Regions from separate parts of the Brevundimonas sp. FV1ye4L genome, predicted to be linked through region 2. Evidence: predicted binding sites of a transcription regulator. Region 2 holds the regulator's gene; each other region holds the start of a gene.
What was found. Region 2 encodes LexA, which represses DNA repair genes until DNA is damaged. Its sites were predicted from a motif close to ATGTTCNCNANNTGTTCT; they were not measured.
Positions count from the first base shown of each region.

Region 1: the regulator LexA is predicted to act here: its motif matches at 3,717-3,734, upstream of recA (recombinase RecA).
Region 3: the regulator LexA is predicted to act here: its motif matches at 3,147-3,164, upstream of ACW17X_RS02910 (ImuA family protein).

Region 1 covers NZ_CM178734.1:2,819,146-2,824,636, forward strand. The annotation lists gene ACW17X_RS13575 (phosphatase PAP2 family protein) at 1-739, shown strand, start outside; gene ACW17X_RS13580 (right-handed parallel beta-helix repeat-containing protein) at 741-1,694, shown strand; gene ACW17X_RS13585 (M20/M25/M40 family metallo-hydrolase) at 1,764-3,668, shown strand; gene recA (recombinase RecA) at 3,837-4,916, shown strand; gene ACW17X_RS13595 (3-hydroxyacyl-CoA dehydrogenase NAD-binding domain-containing protein) at 5,270-5,491, opposite strand, start outside.
Region 2 covers NZ_CM178734.1:393,669-399,159, forward strand. The annotation lists gene gltX (glutamate--tRNA ligase) at 1-239, opposite strand, end outside; gene ACW17X_RS01905 (ComEC/Rec2 family competence protein) at 307-2,415, shown strand; gene lexA (transcriptional repressor LexA) at 2,396-3,097, opposite strand; gene trpC (indole-3-glycerol phosphate synthase TrpC) at 3,221-4,015, opposite strand; gene trpD (anthranilate phosphoribosyltransferase) at 4,012-5,049, opposite strand; gene ACW17X_RS01925 (anthranilate synthase component II) at 5,066-5,491, opposite strand, start outside.
Region 3 covers NZ_CM178734.1:602,057-607,547, reverse strand. The annotation lists gene ACW17X_RS02920 (error-prone DNA polymerase) at 1-873, opposite strand, end outside; gene ACW17X_RS02915 (Y-family DNA polymerase) at 870-2,426, opposite strand; gene ACW17X_RS02910 (ImuA family protein) at 2,326-3,144, opposite strand; gene ACW17X_RS02905 (DEAD/DEAH box helicase) at 3,397-5,043, shown strand; gene ACW17X_RS02900 (GGDEF domain-containing protein) at 5,123-5,491, shown strand, end outside.

The DNA of each region.
Region 1 (5,491 bases), 900 kb from region 2:
CCCTTCTTCTGCTCCGATCTTCATCGCTGTCGACCAAGGTTATCTGACGTCTGACGTGCTGGAAGGTCTGGCCCGGACGGCGCCTCCCGCGCCGGTCGCCGGTTCGGCCCAGGACACAGCCGACCGCGCGGTCTCCGCGCGGTTCGCAGCGCTCGAAGATTCAGACCGCTGGCTGATGGCCACCGCCCATGCCGAACTGCGGCCGCCCCTGGCCCTGCAGCATTTCGACTGCGCTCTCGGCGTGCGGCTGGGATCTGCCGAGACGCCGGTTCTGGATCGGATGGCGGCGCGGGCCTTTCATGACGCCCGGGCGGCGGCGACCCTGGCGAGCGCGCAGGGCCTGCGCGCCCGACCGGTAGCCGAGGATCCCGCCCGCCGCGCCTGCCAGACCCTGACCCCCGAGGCGCGACGCGGTTCGGCCTATCCCTCCATGGGCGCGACTGTGGGAACCGCATATGCCGAGGCCCTGGCCCGCATCGCGCCGGAACGGGCTGAAGCGGTGCGCCGGATCGGCCATGAGATCGGCGTCAGCCGTCTGGTCTGCGCCATGGACTATCCCAGCGACGTTGCGGCGGGCGAGGCCCTTGGGCGGGCGGTGGTCGCCGAGATCGCCGCGACCCCCGCCTTCCAGGCCGAGGTCGCCGCCGCGCGCGCCGAGATCGAGGCCGTGCGGGCGACGGGTCGGACCAACCCCGGCTGTGCGGCGGAACGCGCGGCCCTGGCGATTCCCCTGCCCTGAGATGGCGGCGGCTCTGATCCTGCTGGCCCTGCTTCAGGCCGATGAGCCCGCCGCGCGGCCCTGTACGGCGGAGGAGATCCGTGAACTGACCACGCCGTCAGACCAGGCCTATCGCCTGACCTGCCGCGCGAATCTTGCCGGCGTCGCGGTGCGGCGACGCGTTCTGATCGAGGGCGGCGAAGCCTCGGGCGCCGGGATCGATTGCGGCGGCGGCGTCATCCGGCCGGTGGGCAAGGCGACGACGCGGGCGCCCACAGTGGCGATCTGGTCGCGGCGCGACGGCGAGGGCTGGAGCCGTCCGGTTCAGGTCCATCTGCGACACTGCACCGTCGTCGGCAATGTCCGGATCTGGGGCATGGGGGCGGGCGGATCGATGCGCGATCTTCTGGCCTCGTCGCGCACGCCCGGCCATACCCAGGCGGTCCAGGCGGCGGCGCCGTCGGACGTCGTGCTGGAGCGGGTGCGGTTCGAGGGCGTGGGGACCATACCCCTCTATGTCGGGCCGGGCGTGACGCGCACCACGGTGGTCCGGTCGCGCTTCTCGGGCCGGTCGGAGTCGGTCGCCGTCTATCTGGACGCCGAGAGCGCCGGGGCTGTAATCCAGGACAACGACTTCTCCATCCGCACGGGGCGCGAGCAGATCGCCGTGGACGGATCGGGCGCCAATCGCATCCTCGGCAACCGCTTCGCCCTGGGCGGCCGGGGCGGGGTCTTCCTGTACCGCAACTGCGGCGAGGACGGGGTGATCCGGCACCAGACGCCGTCCTATAATCAGATTACGGACAATGTCTTTGCCGGCGCGAGCTGGCTGCGGCCCCGCACGGTGGTGGTCGGCGCGCGCGAAGGGAACCGGTCCTATTGCGGCGACGACGCCGGCTATCCGTTCGGGTCCAGCGCCGACGACCGCGACGGGGCGATCGGCAACCAGGTCGAACGAAACCGCACCCGGCCCTGACAGCACGCACTTGCGAAACGGCGCAGCCTCGGCCCTATTGGCGAGATGACGCCTCGGGGGATGCATCTAATGCGGCTGGCCTTGTTGTTGACGGCCCTGGCGGCGGCGCTGGGCCTGGCCGCGATTACGACTCAGACGCCCCGGCCCGCGCCGGCGAGCGCCCCTTCTGCGGATTTCTCGGCCGAACGCGCTATGGCGGATGTGCGGGTCATGGCGCGCTCGCCCCGCCCGGTCGGTTCGACCGATCACGCCCTGGTCCAGGCCTATCTGTACGGCCGAATGACGCAGCTGGGCCTGTCGCCGGCGCTTCAGGCCGGCGTCCTCTCGCCCGCAGCGGTGCAGCGGATCGAGGATCGGGGCGAGACGGTCGAGGGCCTGTCGGTGGTCAATCTGGTCGGCGTCCTGCCGGGTCGGAACCCCAGCCTGCCGCTGGTGGTGCTGATGGCCCATTACGACAGCGTGCCGGGTTCGCCGGGCGCGGCCGACGACGCCAGCGGCGTGGCCGCCGTGCTGGAGGCGGTGCGGGCGATCAAGGCGCGCGGGCCGGCCGAGCGGGGCTTGATCATCCTGCTGACCGATGGGGAGGAACTTAATCTGGACGGGGCGCGGGCCTTCTTCAGCGAACATCCGCTGCGTCACCGGGTCGGGGCGGTGGTGAACCTGGAGGCGAGGGGCGGCGGCGGGCGCGCCCTGATGTTCGAAACCGGCCCGGGCAACGCCCAGACCATCGACCTGTACGCCCAGGCGACCCGCCGGGCGCAGGGCGGGCCGTCCAGCAACGCCTTGGCCGTCTTCGTCTATCGGCTGATGCCGAACGGGACCGATTTCACCATCGCCGCCGACCGAGGCCTGGCGGGGGTCAATCTGGCCTTCATCGGCCGCCCGGCCCAGTACCATTCGCCCAGCTCGACCCCGGACGCCTTGGATCAGGGCAGTGTGCAGCATATCGGCGACCAGGCGTTGGAGACCGCCGACGCCCTGTTGCGGGCGCCGGTCCTGCCTCAGGCGACGCGGAACGCCGTCTATGCCGATGTCTTCGGCCTGGGGGTGCTGCGGCACGGACCGGACGCGGGCTGGGGGCTGCTGGGGCTAGGCTTTGTGCTGACCGGCTTCGCGGCCTGGGGCGCGCGCCACGCCACGGGCCTGACCTGGCGCCAGGGGATGAAGGGGTTCACCGGCGGGCTATGGCTGCTGAGTGCGGGCGTCGTGGTGGCTCAGGCCGCGCGAGTCCTAGCCGGGCCGGTCGGCGATCGGATCGACTCGTCAGAGATCTACTACATGATGCTGCGTCGCCTGCCTTGGATGGAGGCGGGGGCGGGCCTTGCCGTGCTGGGGGCGATGCTGGCCTTGATGGCGGGCCGAGCCCTAATCGGACGCCGGTTGCTGGCAGGCGTGACCACGGCGGCGGCCGTGCTGGCCACGGTCATGGGCGGCTTCAACCCTATGGTCCTGGCCGCGGCGGGCATCGCAGCGGCGCTGAGCCTGTGGCCCAACGGCGAGGACGAGACGGTCTGGGGCGGATGGCTGGGCGCAATCGTCCTGGTGCTGATCCTGGGGGTTCTGGTCCAAGCCTTTGCGCCCGAGGCGGCCCTGCTGTTCGTCTGGACCGGGTTGGCGGCCGCCTTTGCGGCCGCCCTGGCGGCGGTCATCGGCGCGCGGCTGGAGCGGTGGGCGGCCCTGGCGCCGGCCGCTGTGGCCACTGTGGTCGTCGGCGGCTGGCTGGCGGGACTGGGCCATTTCGTCTTTCTGGGCCTGGGCATGGACCAGCCGGGCGCGCTGGGCCTGATCGCCTTGCTGATCCTCGTCCTGGCCAGACCCCTGGCCCCGACGAGGCTGGATGCGGCCGGGACGCCGAACCTCGCAGTCCACACCCTCGCGGGTCTGGCGGCGGCTGTGTTGATCCTCGGCTGCGGCCTGTCCATGGCGGCCCGCCACGCCGAGCCGCCGTCAGCGGTCGAGATGACCGCGCCCTGACACGTCAAAATCGGACGTAGGTTTGGATGTTCTCATCTGTTCTCGATGAGAACATCTTGTGAACCAGAACAAACCGTGCACATAGTCGGCCTCACAAAAACGGGGGCGGGTCCATGGCGGGTCTCTCCCAAGCTTCTGACGGGAATCATGGCAAGGGAGACGAAGGCAATGGCACAGGCGGCTTTGAAACTGGTGGGCAAGGAAGACGGCGACAAGCAACGGGCCCTGGAGGCGGCGATCGCTCAGATTGATCGCGCCTTCGGCAAGGGTTCGGTGATGAAACTGGGCAAGGGCGGGGTCGCCGACGTGATCCCTTCGGTGTCCACCGGATCCCTGGGCCTGGATATGGCGCTGGGCATCGGCGGCCTGCCGCGCGGACGGGTGATCGAGGTCTTCGGTCCTGAATCCTCGGGCAAGACGACCCTGGCCCTGCATACGGTGGCCGAGGTTCAGAAGGCGGGCGGCACCGCCGCCTTCGTCGACGCCGAACACGCGCTGGACCCCGGCTATGCCCAAAAGCTGGGCGTGAACCTTGATGATCTGCTGGTGTCCCAGCCGGACACCGGCGAACAGGCCCTCGAGATCGTCGACACCCTGGTGCGCTCCGGCGCCGTGGACATCGTGGTCGTCGACTCCGTCGCCGCCCTTACGCCGCGCGCCGAGATCGAGGGCGAGATGGGCGACAGCCTGCCGGGCCTTCAGGCGCGTCTGATGAGCCAGGCGCTGCGCAAGCTGACCGCCTCCATCTCCAAGTCGAACTGCATCGTCCTGTTCATCAACCAGATCCGTCACAAGATCGGCGTCATGTACGGCTCGCCCGAGACGACGACGGGCGGCAATGCGCTGAAATTCTACGCCTCGGTGCGCCTGGACATCCGCCGCACCGGCGCGATCAAGAACCGCGACGAGGTCGTCGGCAACACCACCCGGGTCAAGGTGGTCAAGAACAAGGTCGCCCCGCCGTTCCGCGAGGTCATCTTCGACATCATGTACGGCGAGGGCATCTCCAAACTGGGCGAGATCATCGACCTGGGCGTCAAGGCCGGGGTGATCGAGAAGTCGGGCAGTTGGTTCAGCTATGATTCGACCCGGATCGGCCAGGGCCGAGAGAATGTGCGCGAGTTCCTGAAACAGAACCCGGACATCGCCGCCTCAATCGAAAAGGCCGTGCGCGCCTCGACCAGCAAGATCGCCGACGAACTGCTGGGTACGCCCGAGCCGGACGAAGGCCAGGATCTCGAAGGCTGACGACCGTCTCGCCTTCCTAGACACTCCGTCGCCCCAAGCGACCCGCCACCGACCCCGCGAGGGGCGGCGGAGCGACCCGTCCGACCTCGTGTCGGGCGGGTCTTTTTTGCTTTCGTCATTCCGGGCGCAGCGCAGCGAAGACCCGGAACCCAGCGGCGCCGAAGGCGAAATCCATCCGCCTCACCCTTGCTGGACACCGAGTCCGCGACAGGTTCGCGCTCTCGCGCGCCGCTGGGTTCCGGGTCTACGGGCCAAGCGGCCCTTCGCCCGGAATGACGAAAGAAGGGTGCGGCCAAACCAAAACGGGCGACCCGAAGGCCGCCCGTTCCGTCGTCTGACGATGTCGTCGCCGATCAGGCGGCGGCCTTCTCCGGGGCGAACTTGCCGTAGAAGGTCTCGTTCTTGGCGGCCATGTCGCGCAGCAGCTGCGGAACCTTGAACCGGTCGCCGTAGGTCGCGGCCAGACGGTCGGCGGTTTCCACGAACTGGGCCAGGCCGATGCCGTCGATCATGCTGATCGGGCCGCCGGTCCAGGGGGCGAAGCCCCAGCCCAGGATGGCGCCCAGGTCGGCCTC
Region 2 (5,491 bases):
TGGAAGACGGGTTCTTCGTCGGCGAACAGCTCCAGCCAGCTCAGGCCGTCGAAGATGGCCTTCACCGCTTCGTCGGTCGAACGTTCGCGGTCGGTGTCCTCGACCCGGATCAGGAAGCGCCCCGCGTGTCTCTTGGCGTACAGCCAGTTGAACAAGGCGGTTCTCGCACCGCCGATATGCAGATAGCCTGTCGGCGAGGGGGCGAAGCGGGTGACGACAGTCGAAGAGGGCAGGGTCATGGGGGAAGGGTCCGTAAGCGAGGCCCTTATACGCCCCGACGCGTCAAAGCCTACCCCCGCCGCGAGATTGAGCGCCTGGCTGGCTGAAGAGGTCGCAGCCCAGACGCTGCGATGGCGGCTATGGGCGCCCGTGGCCTTCGGGGCGGGAAGCGCGATCTATTTCGCCCTGCGGTTCGAGCCCTTGTTGTGGCCGCTGCTGGCGGCGGCCGGACTGGCGCTTGCAGCTTGGCTGATGGTCAAGCGGCGCGGTTGGAGGCGGAGCCGGACTTGGCCGTTGATGATCCTCGCCTGTCTGCTCGGGGGCATGGCGGCCGCGAAGGTGCGAACCGAGGCCGTCACCGCGCCGATCGCGCCCACCTTGAGCGAGGCGACGATTATCGAAGCCTGGGTGGTCGATGTCGATAGCCCGGGCCAGAACGGCGCGCGTGTTGTAGCGGCGCCGGTTTTGATTCGAGGGGTCGAGGCGGAGCGGACGCCGGTGCGGTTGCGGGCCACGGTGCGGGGCGAGCCGCCGAGACCGGGCGAGGCGATCCGACTGTTCGCCATCCTCAATCCGCCGCCTGCGCCCGCCAGCCCCGGCGCTTATGATTTTGGCCGCAACGCCTTCTTCCAAGGCATGGGGGGCGTGGCCTTCGCCTTGGGCGAGACGCGGCGGATCGATTTACCGCCGGCGCCGTGGCGACTGCGGCTGGCTATGGCGGTGAACGGAGCGCGCTACGCCCTGGCGGAACGGATCGTGGCGCGGCTGGGGGAGCGGACCGGCGGGATCGCGGCGGCGATGACCACCAGCCACGAGGCCTGGATCAGCCAGGAGGATATGGATGTGATGCGGGATTCGGGCCTAGCCCACATTCTGTCGGTCTCGGGCCTGCACATGGCGATTGTCGGGGGCTTCGTATTTTTCGCTGCGCGTCTGGTAGTGGCGGCCTGGCCTTGGCTGGCGCTGCGGGTTTCGGGCAAGAAGGTCGCGGCTGTCGCGGGCCTGGCGGCGGTGGGCGCCTATCTGGTGGTGTCGGGCGCGCCGCCGCCAGCCGAGCGGGCGGCGATCACGGCCTCCATCGCCTTCCTGGCCATTCTCCTGGATCGGCAGGCGGTGACGATGCACGGGTTGGCGGTGGCGGCGTTCGCCGTGCTGGCGATACAGCCTGAAGCCATCGTCACGCCGGGCTTCCAGATGTCGTTTGCGGCGACGGCGGCGCTGGTGGCCCTGGTCGAGGCCTGGCCCAAGCGGGTGCGCGAGATTTCCGCGCCCTGGCCCATAGTGGCGGCGCAGAGGTTCGGCGGCTGGCTGGCGGCGGCGGTGGCGGCCAGCGTCGTGGCGGGACTGGCGACGGGACCGTTCGCCATGCAGCACTTCAACCGGACGGCCATGTATGGGCTGCTGGCCAATCTGGGGACGGCGCCGGTGGCGGACTTTGTCTTGATGCCAGCCTTGGCGCTGGGGGCGGCGCTGGAGCCGTTGGGGATGGGGGCCCCGTTTCTGGCGGTGGCGGGGTGGGGCGTCGACCTGATGTTGGCGATAGGGGGCTGGACGGCGGGGCTGCCGGGCGCTGTGCGAACGGTGGCGAGTGCGCCTGACTATGTGCTGCCCCTGGCCTTTCTGGGCGTGCTGTTCGTCTGTCTGTGGCAGGGGCGGCTGCGTTGGCTGGGGTTGCCGCTGGCGGCAGCGGTGCTGGTCTGGCCGCGCGCGCCGACGCCGGACGTCTGGATCGGCGACGGCGGGACCAATGCGGCGTTTCATCATCAGGGCGAGGCGGTCGTGATCCGGCCGGGTGTGCGTGAGTTCGCGGCGGACCTTTGGTCCCGGCGGCGCGGGCTGAGCCTGGCGGATCGGGCGGAGGCGGGCTGGGCCTGCGACCGATACTCATGCCGGCCCGAGACCGCCGAGGCGGGGGCGGTCGCCCTGTGGTGGGGCAGGCGGGCGCCGGATGTGCAGCAGATGGGAGCCCTGTGCCGTGCGGCGCCGGTCGTCAGCGTGCGGGCGGTCGTTCATGCCCTGCCCAGCTCATGCGAGGGGCGGCTGGTGCTGGACGGAGCCGACTTCGCGCGCGGCGGGGCGGTGGAGTTGTGGCGCGACGGAGCGGACCGCTGGACAGCGGTGTGGACGGCCGACGTGCGCGGGGATCGACCCTGGGCGCGCCGGCCGGATCCGGATGTCAGTGATAGCGGCGCATGAGGCCGACCAGCTTGCCCTGGACCTCGACCTGGTCGGGGCCGAAGATGCGGGTCTCATAGGCGCGGTTTGCGGGCTCCAGGGCGATGGAGCCGCCCTTGCGGCGCAGGCGTTTCAAGGTGGCTTCTTCGCCCTCGACCAGGGCCACGACGATCTCGCCGTTGTTGGCCGTGTCGCCGCGACGGATGACCACAAGGTCGCCGTTCAGGATGCCGGCCTCGATCATCGAGTCGCCCTCGATCTCGAGGACATAGTGATCGCCCTTGCCCAGCATGGATTCGGGCACGGACAGGCGCTCCTGCTCGTGCTGAATGGCGGCGATGGGGGTGCCAGCGGCGATCTTGCCCAGCAAGGGCAGTTCGCGCGTGTCGTTGGCGGCGGATGCCGCAGCGGGGCGGGGCGCGCCGCCGCCGCCTTCGATGACGTCAGGCTTGAAGCCGGCCCGGCCGCGCGGGGCGCCGGCGGTCGCCTGTTCAGGCAGTTTGGTCACTTCCAGAGCGCGGGCGCGGTGGGCGAGGCGGCGGATGAAGCCGCGTTCCTCCAGCGCCGTGATCAGCCGGTGTATGCCCGACTTGGACGCCAGATCCAGCGCCTCCTTCATCTCGTCGAACGAGGGTGAGACGCCGGTCTCTTGAATCCGTTCGTGGATGAACATCAGCAATTCGTGCTGCTTGCGCGTGAGCATCGCCTGGCCCTCATGAGCCCCTTCCTCGAATCGGAACGGGCCGTGAACATTGACGATGTTCTGTAAGTGTTCCTTCCTAATGTCAACTTAACGGCGTCGCTTCACCACGCGCCTCGGGCTGAATCAGGCGGCCAGCAGCTTGCGGGTGGCGGCCTCGACGTCGGCCTGACGCATCAGGCTTTCGCCGACCAGAATGGCCTGGGCGTGGGCGGCGGAGACGCGCTCGACGTCCTCGGGCGTGAAGATGCCGCTCTCGGCGACCAGCAGGGCGCGGACGGGGCTGAGCATGGACAGGCGCTCGGTCACTTCCAGATCGACCTCGAAGGTGCGGAGCGACCGGTTGTTGATCCCGACCAGGTCGCCGTTCAGGGCGCAGGCGCGGGCCATTTCGGCTTCGTCGTGGGTTTCGATCAGGGCGTCCATGCCGAAGCGCTCGGCCTCGGCCAGCAGTTCGGCGGCCAGGGCGTCGTCGATCATCGCCAGGATGATCAGAATACAGTCGGCGCCCAGGGCCCGGCTTTCGGCCACCTGCCAGGGGTCGACCAGGAAGTCCTTGCGCAGGCAGGGCAGGGCCGTGGCGGCGCGGGCCTGGCCCAGATAGGCGTCGTCGCCCTGGAAACTGGGGCCATCGGTCAGAACCGACAGGCAGGACGCGCCGCCGGCCTGGTAGGCGATGGCCAGGGCGGTCGGGTCGAAGTCAGGGCGGATCAGGCCCTTTGACGGGCTGGCCTTCTTGATCTCGGCGATCAGGGCGGGGCGGCCGGTTTCTTCGACGGTTCGGTCGAGGGCGGCGCGGAAGCCGCGCGGAGCCGAGGCGGCCTGGGCCAGGGCCTCGATGGCGTCCTGGGAGGTCGCGGCCTTGCGGGCGGCGACATCCTCGCGCTTGTAGGCGGCGATGCGGTCCAGGACGTCGGTCATGCTTTGTCTTCGGTATCCAGCGGCGTGGAGGTGATGCGGGCCAGACGCTCCAGCGCCTGTGCGGCGCGGCCGTCGTCGATGGCGGCGGCGGCGAGGACGGCCCCTTCGGCGAGGTCCGTCGCCTGATCCGACACCACCAGGGCGGCGGCGGCGTTCAGCAGGACTATGTCGCGATAGGCGCCGGTCTGACCCGCCAGCAGGGCGCGCAGGGCCGCGGCGTTCTCCTCGCCGTCGCCGCCGCGGATGGCGTCGATGGAGGCGCGAGGAAGACCGGCGTCCTCGGGCGTGACCTGGAAACGGCGGACGGCGCCGTCCTTCCATTCTGCGACTTCCGTCGGGCCGGATGTGGCCAGTTCATCCAGGCCCTGGCCATGGACGGTCCAGGCGCGGGTGGCGCCAAGCCGGCCCAAAACTTCGACCAGGGGCTCGAGCAGGCGGGGGTCATAGACGCCCATGACCTGGCGTTTCGCCTGGGCCGGGTTGGACAGCGGGCCGAGCAGGTTGAAGACGGTGCGGAAACCGATCTCGGCCCGCACCGGCCCGACGTGGCGCATGGCGCCGTGATAGGCGGGGGCGAACAGGAAACAGATTCCGGCCTCGTCCAGCGCCTTGCGCTGCTGATCCGGGGTGGCGGCCAGGTTGACGCCCAGGATCGACAGGACGTCGGAGGAGCCGGATTTCGAGGATATGGCCCGGTTGCCGTGCTTGGCGACCTTCAGGCCCGCGCCGGCCAGGACCAGGGCGGCGGCGGTGGAGATGTTGTAGGTGTGCTGGCCGTCGCCGCCGGTGCCGCAGGTGTCGATCACCTCGTAGGGATGGTCCAGCGTCAGGGCGGCGTCGCGCATGGCCTGGGCGAAGGCGGCGATCTCGTCCACCGTCTCGCCCCGGATGCGCAGGGCGGTGACGGCGGCCGCGACCTGCGACGGGGTCGGTTCGCCACGCAGGCAGGCGGCGAAGAAGTCGTGCGCCTGCTCGGACGTCAGGGGGTGGCCCTCGACCAGTCGGGCGAGGATCGGCTTGAATCCGTCAGCCATGATCAGGCCGCCACGATCAGGCGGCCGCGAGGCGCTTCACGCCGGCGATCTCGAGGAAGTTGGCCAGCATGTCGTGGCCGTGTTCGGTGGCGATGGATTCCGGGTGGAACTGGACGCCATGAATCGGGCGGCTGCGGTGCTGGAGCCCCATGATCTCGCCGTCGGCGGTCCAACTGGTGACTTCCAGACAGTCGGGCAGGGTTTCGCGCTTCACCGCCAGTGAATGATAGCGGGTGGCGGTGAAGGGCGAGGGCAGGCCGGCGAAGACGCTCTTGCCGTCGTGCAGAATCGGCGAGGTCTTGCCGTGCATCAGGGTCTTGGCGCGGATCACGTCGCCGCCGAAGGCCTGGCCGATGGCCTGGTGCCCCAGGCAGACGCCCAGGATCGGCATGGAGGCCGGGGCGCTCTCGATCAGCGGCAGGCATATGCCGGCCTGGTCCGG
Region 3 (5,491 bases), 210 kb from region 2:
CGCCACCCGCGCCAGCACGTCCTGCGTCTCTGTCACCGCCTCCGGCGCGTCGGCGAACAGGCGGCTCATTTCGGCGGGCGGTTTCAGGTGGCGTTCGGCGTTCTGATCCAGTCGGCGGCCGGCGCTCTCCAGCGTCACCCCCTCGCGGATACAGGTGACGACGTCCTGCAGGTCGCGCTGGTCGGCGTCGTGATAGAGGACGTCATTGACCGCCAGCAACGGCGCGCCCGTCGCCCCGGCCAAGACCTTCATGCGCGCCAGTCGGCGGCGGTCGTCGCCCCTCCGGCCCATGGCGACGCCCAGCCAGACGGCGCCCGGCGCGGCGTCGTTCACCTGGCGCAGCAGAACCTCCAACCCCTCCAGTCGGCGGGGCGGCATGACGATCAGCAACAGACCTTCGGACGCGCGCAGCAAGTCGCGCAGCCCGATCTCGCACTGCCCCTTCTTCGCCCGGCTGTTGCCCAGGGTCAGCAGGCGGCACAGACGCCCCCACCCCTGCCGGTCCTCGGGATAGGCCAGGATGTCCGGCGTCCCATCGTTGAACCGCAGCCTCGCCCCCAGGACCAGCTTGAAGGCCTTGGCCCGCGCCTTGATCTGCTCCGGATCGAGATCGACGGGAAACGAGTCTTCCACCAGCACCGTCTCGCCGGGACTGCCGCCCTGGCGAACCCGATCCGGCGGCGACCAGCCTTCCTCCCGCAGCGTCTTCAACGCACTCCACGCCCGCACCACCCCGGCCAGGGTGTTGCGGTCGGCCAGCCCCATTCCGGTATGGCCGCGCAGGATGGCGCTCAGCACCAGATGCTTCGGATGCGACGCTCCCTCCAGGAAGGAGAAGTTGCTGCGCGTCGCCAGCTCTGCATAGGCGGTCACGCGAAGACCCCGTGCACGAACCAGCGCGGCGCCGGCTCCTCGCCATAGAAGCCGGAGCGGAAGAGCCAGAAGCGCCGCCCCTCCTGGTCCTCGACGCGGTAATAATCGCGCGTCGGCTCCAGCGGCCCCCGCAGCCTGCGCCACCATTCAGGGGCGATGCGTTCGGGGCCTTCGACCCGGACCAGGCGGTGATCGACCCTCCGCCAGATGAAGCGGTTCGGCGGATGGTCGGGCACCTCCGCCGTGGCCAGGACCGGCTGCGGCGGATCGAACATCTGCAACGGCCGCAGCGGCGGGTCGGCGGGGTCTGGTTCGATCCAGGCGGCGACCTCGCCCAACGGAAGGGTCGCAGGCGTCAGGCGCACGGCGCGTTCGGGCCAGTGCGACTCTATCGGCTCAAACCGGCTGACCGCCTCCGGCCCCAGCCGCGCTGTCAGACGATCGATCAGTCGTCCCAGATCCTCCGCGCCCGGCGGGGCAGCGTCGAAGCCGCGCTGGCGCGAGGCCAGACGGTCGGCGACCGGCACGGACAGGCGCAACTGGTCAAACCCGAACCCCGGGTCCAGCGGCCGCGCCAGACTGGCCAACCGCTCGCGAAACAGACGCAGCACGGCCGCTGCGTCGCGCGTGGGCCGGCCCGTGCGCACAGTGATATGGCGCACCTCCCCGTCCAGGCGGAAGAACGCGACCTGGAAAACCCGCCCACCCTGACCGCGCAGATCCAGACGGTCCATGACCTCAACCAACAGGTCGCCAATCACCGCCTCAACATCAGTCGTCTCGGTGATCGGTTCGACCAGGATGCGATCAACAGAAATCAGCGGGACCGGCCGTTCGGGCCGGATGCGGGCGTCCTCGCGCCCCAGCACCCGGTTCAGCCGCGTCGCCGCCGCCGCGCCGAACCGGGCGGCGATGGGGGCGGTGGGGCGGTCGGCCAGATGCGCCAGGGTCTTCAGCCCCGCGCGCGACAGGGCCTGTGTCTCCTTGTCCGACAGCTCCAGGGCCGCGACCGGCAGGCGGCGCAGCGCCTGGCTTTGCCCCTCGCCCTGATGGATCCCGCCGCGCCCGAACCGGGCCAGGGCGCGCGCCGCCTCGGGCGTGCCGGCCATGGCCAGACGCACCGCCAGTCCGACACCCTGCGCCCGCGCCGCGACCGCCTGAACTAGCCCCCCCTCGCCTCCGAACAGATGCGCGCAACCCGTCACATCCAGCGCCAGCCCGTCCGCACCATCGGTCGCCGCCATCGGGGTGAAGCGGCCGAAATCCAGCAGCACGCGCTTCAGCAGCCCTGCGTCCGCCTCGGGCCGATGCGCGACCACCCGGATGTCCGGCGCCCGCGCCCGCGCATCGGCCAAGGTCATGCCCGGCGATAGCCCCAGGGCGAGGGCCGACCCGTCTGCGGCGGCCAAACGCAGAGCCCCCTTCACCTTCTCCACCAGCACGGTCGCGGGTTCAGCCGTAGCGTCGGAACGCCCCTCCTCCCGCCGCAGCCGATCCGTCGGCAGCAGGGGAAACCAGACCGCCAGGTAGCGCCGGTCGGTGCGACTGTTCATATCCGGCATTCTGCCCGCCCTGTTCGAAGACTCCGCGCTCACGATCCCACTCCATGATCCAGCTCCTCGGCTGAGCACCCAGCCGATGCCGCAACAGTTCGACCGCATAGGTCGGGTGACCGGGAGCCTCCGCCTCCAACGCCCGAGACAAGGCCCCACTGACCCGCCACCGGGTCTCGGCCGCGCTGGGCTGGGGCTGGGCTGACAGCCGCGTCAGCACGGCCGTCGCTCGCCCCTGCCCCGCCGCCATCGACAGGCGGCGGGTGGCCGTCAGACCCAGAACCTTGCTCTCGCCCCACGCCGTCAGCAGCACCGCCCCCACAGCCCCGCAGGCCAGGGCCTCCTCGCCCGCCGCCAGCAGGTCCTTCATCTCCTTGACCCGCACCAGAACCAGCCGTCCGGGATCCAGCCCCAGTTCGTGCAAGCCCGGCCCATAGATCTGCCCGGTTTCCAGCCCCGCCATGGTCTGGACGCCCCAGACCACGGGCCGCTCGCCGGCCGCCCGGCGCACCAGCCCCAGGGCGAACCCCATAGCGGCCGTCGCATCAGGGGTCGTCGCGGCGTAAACCTCGTGAAGCGCATGTGTCGCCAGCCCGCCAAGGTGCCGGTCCGCCGCCTCCAGCCCTAGATCGAAGCGCACGTCATCGACCGGATGGCCGTCGCCCTCCAGAGCTTTCAGATGTTCGCGCAGGGCTTCGATCTTAGGGCTCGAACCCACAATAGTTCTCCTTTTGTTCCAACATATGCCTCTTGCACACCGCAGCGAGTCAAGCGGAGTCCCAGCTTGACCATGGGAATTTATTCCGCGCCCGCCGGTCGAACGAAATATCGAGAATACTTGACTTTCACGCAGGGACTTCTATATCGCCACCAGCCTCGGGACAGGTCTGCGATCCGCGCCGCCCGCTCGCCCAAAGAGGGGCGGTTCCGTTGCTGCTATGCACGCAGACGCTTTCCACCCCAAGGATTCATGACCGAATTTTCCCAACTGGGCCTTTCGCCCACGACTCTTCAGGCCGTCGCCGACACCGGCTACACGACCGCCACCCCCATCCAGGAACAGGCGATCCCCGTCGCCCTCGCCGGCCGCGACGTCCTGGGCATCGCCCAGACCGGCACCGGCAAGACCGCCGCCTTCACCCTGCCCCTCGTCGAACGCCTGGCCTCGGGCCGGGCCCGCGCCCGCATGCCGCGCGCCATCGTCCTGGCCCCGACCCGCGAACTGGCCGACCAGGTCGCCGAAAGCTTCGCCAAATACGCCAAGGGCACCAAACTGACCTGGGTGCTGCTGATCGGCGGCGTCTCCATGGGCGACCAGGTGGCGGCGCTGAACAAGGGCGTGGACGTCCTGATCGCCACCCCGGGCCGCCTGCTGGACCTGTTCGAACGCGGCAAGATGCTGCTGACCGGCGTCGAGATCATGGTCGTCGACGAGGCCGACCGCATGCTCGACATGGGCTTCATTCCCGACATCGAGCGCATCTTCAAACTGACGCCGCCGCGTCGCCAGACCCTGTTCTTCTCGGCCACCATGCCGCCCGAGATCACCCGCCTGACGACCGCCTTCCTCAAGGATCCGACCCGGATCGAGGCCTCGCGTCCGGCGATGACCGCCGACACCATCACCCAGTATATCGTCCGCATCCCGACCTCGGATCCCAAGGCCAAGCGCGTCGCCCTGCGCGCCCTGGTCGGTCGTGAGGACGTGCGCAACGGCATCGTCTTCTGCAACCGAAAGTCTGAAGTCGATATCGTCGCCAAGTCGCTGAAGACCCATGGCTTCGACGCCGCGCCGATCCACGGCGACCTGGACCAGTCGCACCGGATGAAGACCCTGGCGGACTTCCGTTCGGGCGCGCTGAAGATCCTGGTGGCCTCCGATGTCGCCGCGCGCGGTCTGGACATCCCGGACGTCAGCCACGTCTTCAACTACGACGTCTCGCACCATGCCGACGACTATGTCCACCGCATCGGTCGCACCGGTCGCGCGGGCAAGCTGGGCCAGGCCTTCATGATCGTGACCCCCGGCGACGACAAGTCGCTGGATAAGGTGCTGAAGCTGATCAAGATGGACCCGAAGGAGCTGGTTCTCGACGACATCGATTTCGACGCGATCAAGGACGGTGGACGGGACGACAAGCGCTCGCCCCGTTCGAGCGAGTCTCGCTCGGGCGGTCGCGGCCGTTCACGCGCCGCCGAGCCGGCCCAGGCTTCCGCCGCCGTTCCGGCTGCAGTCGAAGCCGAGGCCTCAGCCGTCGAGGCCACGACCCGGTCACGCAGCCGCCGCAAGACCAAGCCCGAGGTTTCCGCTGAAACCGTGATGGAAACCGAGATCGCGCACATTGCTGACAAGTCGGCCGCCGAAAAGCCCGCCGGTCGAGGCCGCAATCGCACCAAGCCCGCCCCTCGTCCGGAGCCACTCCAGGAAACGAAGATCGAGGCCGAGCCCGCGCCCATCGCAGAGGCCCGCACCGCCCGCACCGATCGCGAACCCCATCTGCGTCAGTCGGACCGTCGCGGCGAGCGTCGCCCGGAAGAGCGCGAACGCTCTGGCGTCAAAGGCTTCGGTGACGACATCCCTGCCTTCCTGCGCCGCCCGGTCGTCATTCGCGCCTGAGCCCCGACGCGTTTACTCGCTATTACGGATAGGCCTGTACTCTTTCCCGAGCTTCAGAATGGAGCTTCGGGAGAGATGAATGACGGCGCAGATCGAAATGGCGGTTCGGGGACCGGAAGCCTATTCTCTTGCGCGAGACGTCATCTCCGACATGGAGAAGGTCGGCGTCTGGCCGACGCCTCTGAATTTCGAGCTCTGGCTCCACTATATGGGCGATCCTGAGGCCCCATTGGGCCGCGAGATCAAACGCCTTCTTTCCGAAAAGATCGTCATCAACGACGAGACTGCCGAACTTCTGGCGGCGGAGTTCCTGCCGCGCAGCCGCCTGTCAGAAGACATCCGCGACGCCGGCGCCGTGCTGGACCGTGAACTGGCCAATGTGGCCGGCGCCATCGCCAAGGCCCACAAAACCCAGGCCGACTACGGCGAAACCCTGGTGGCCGCATCC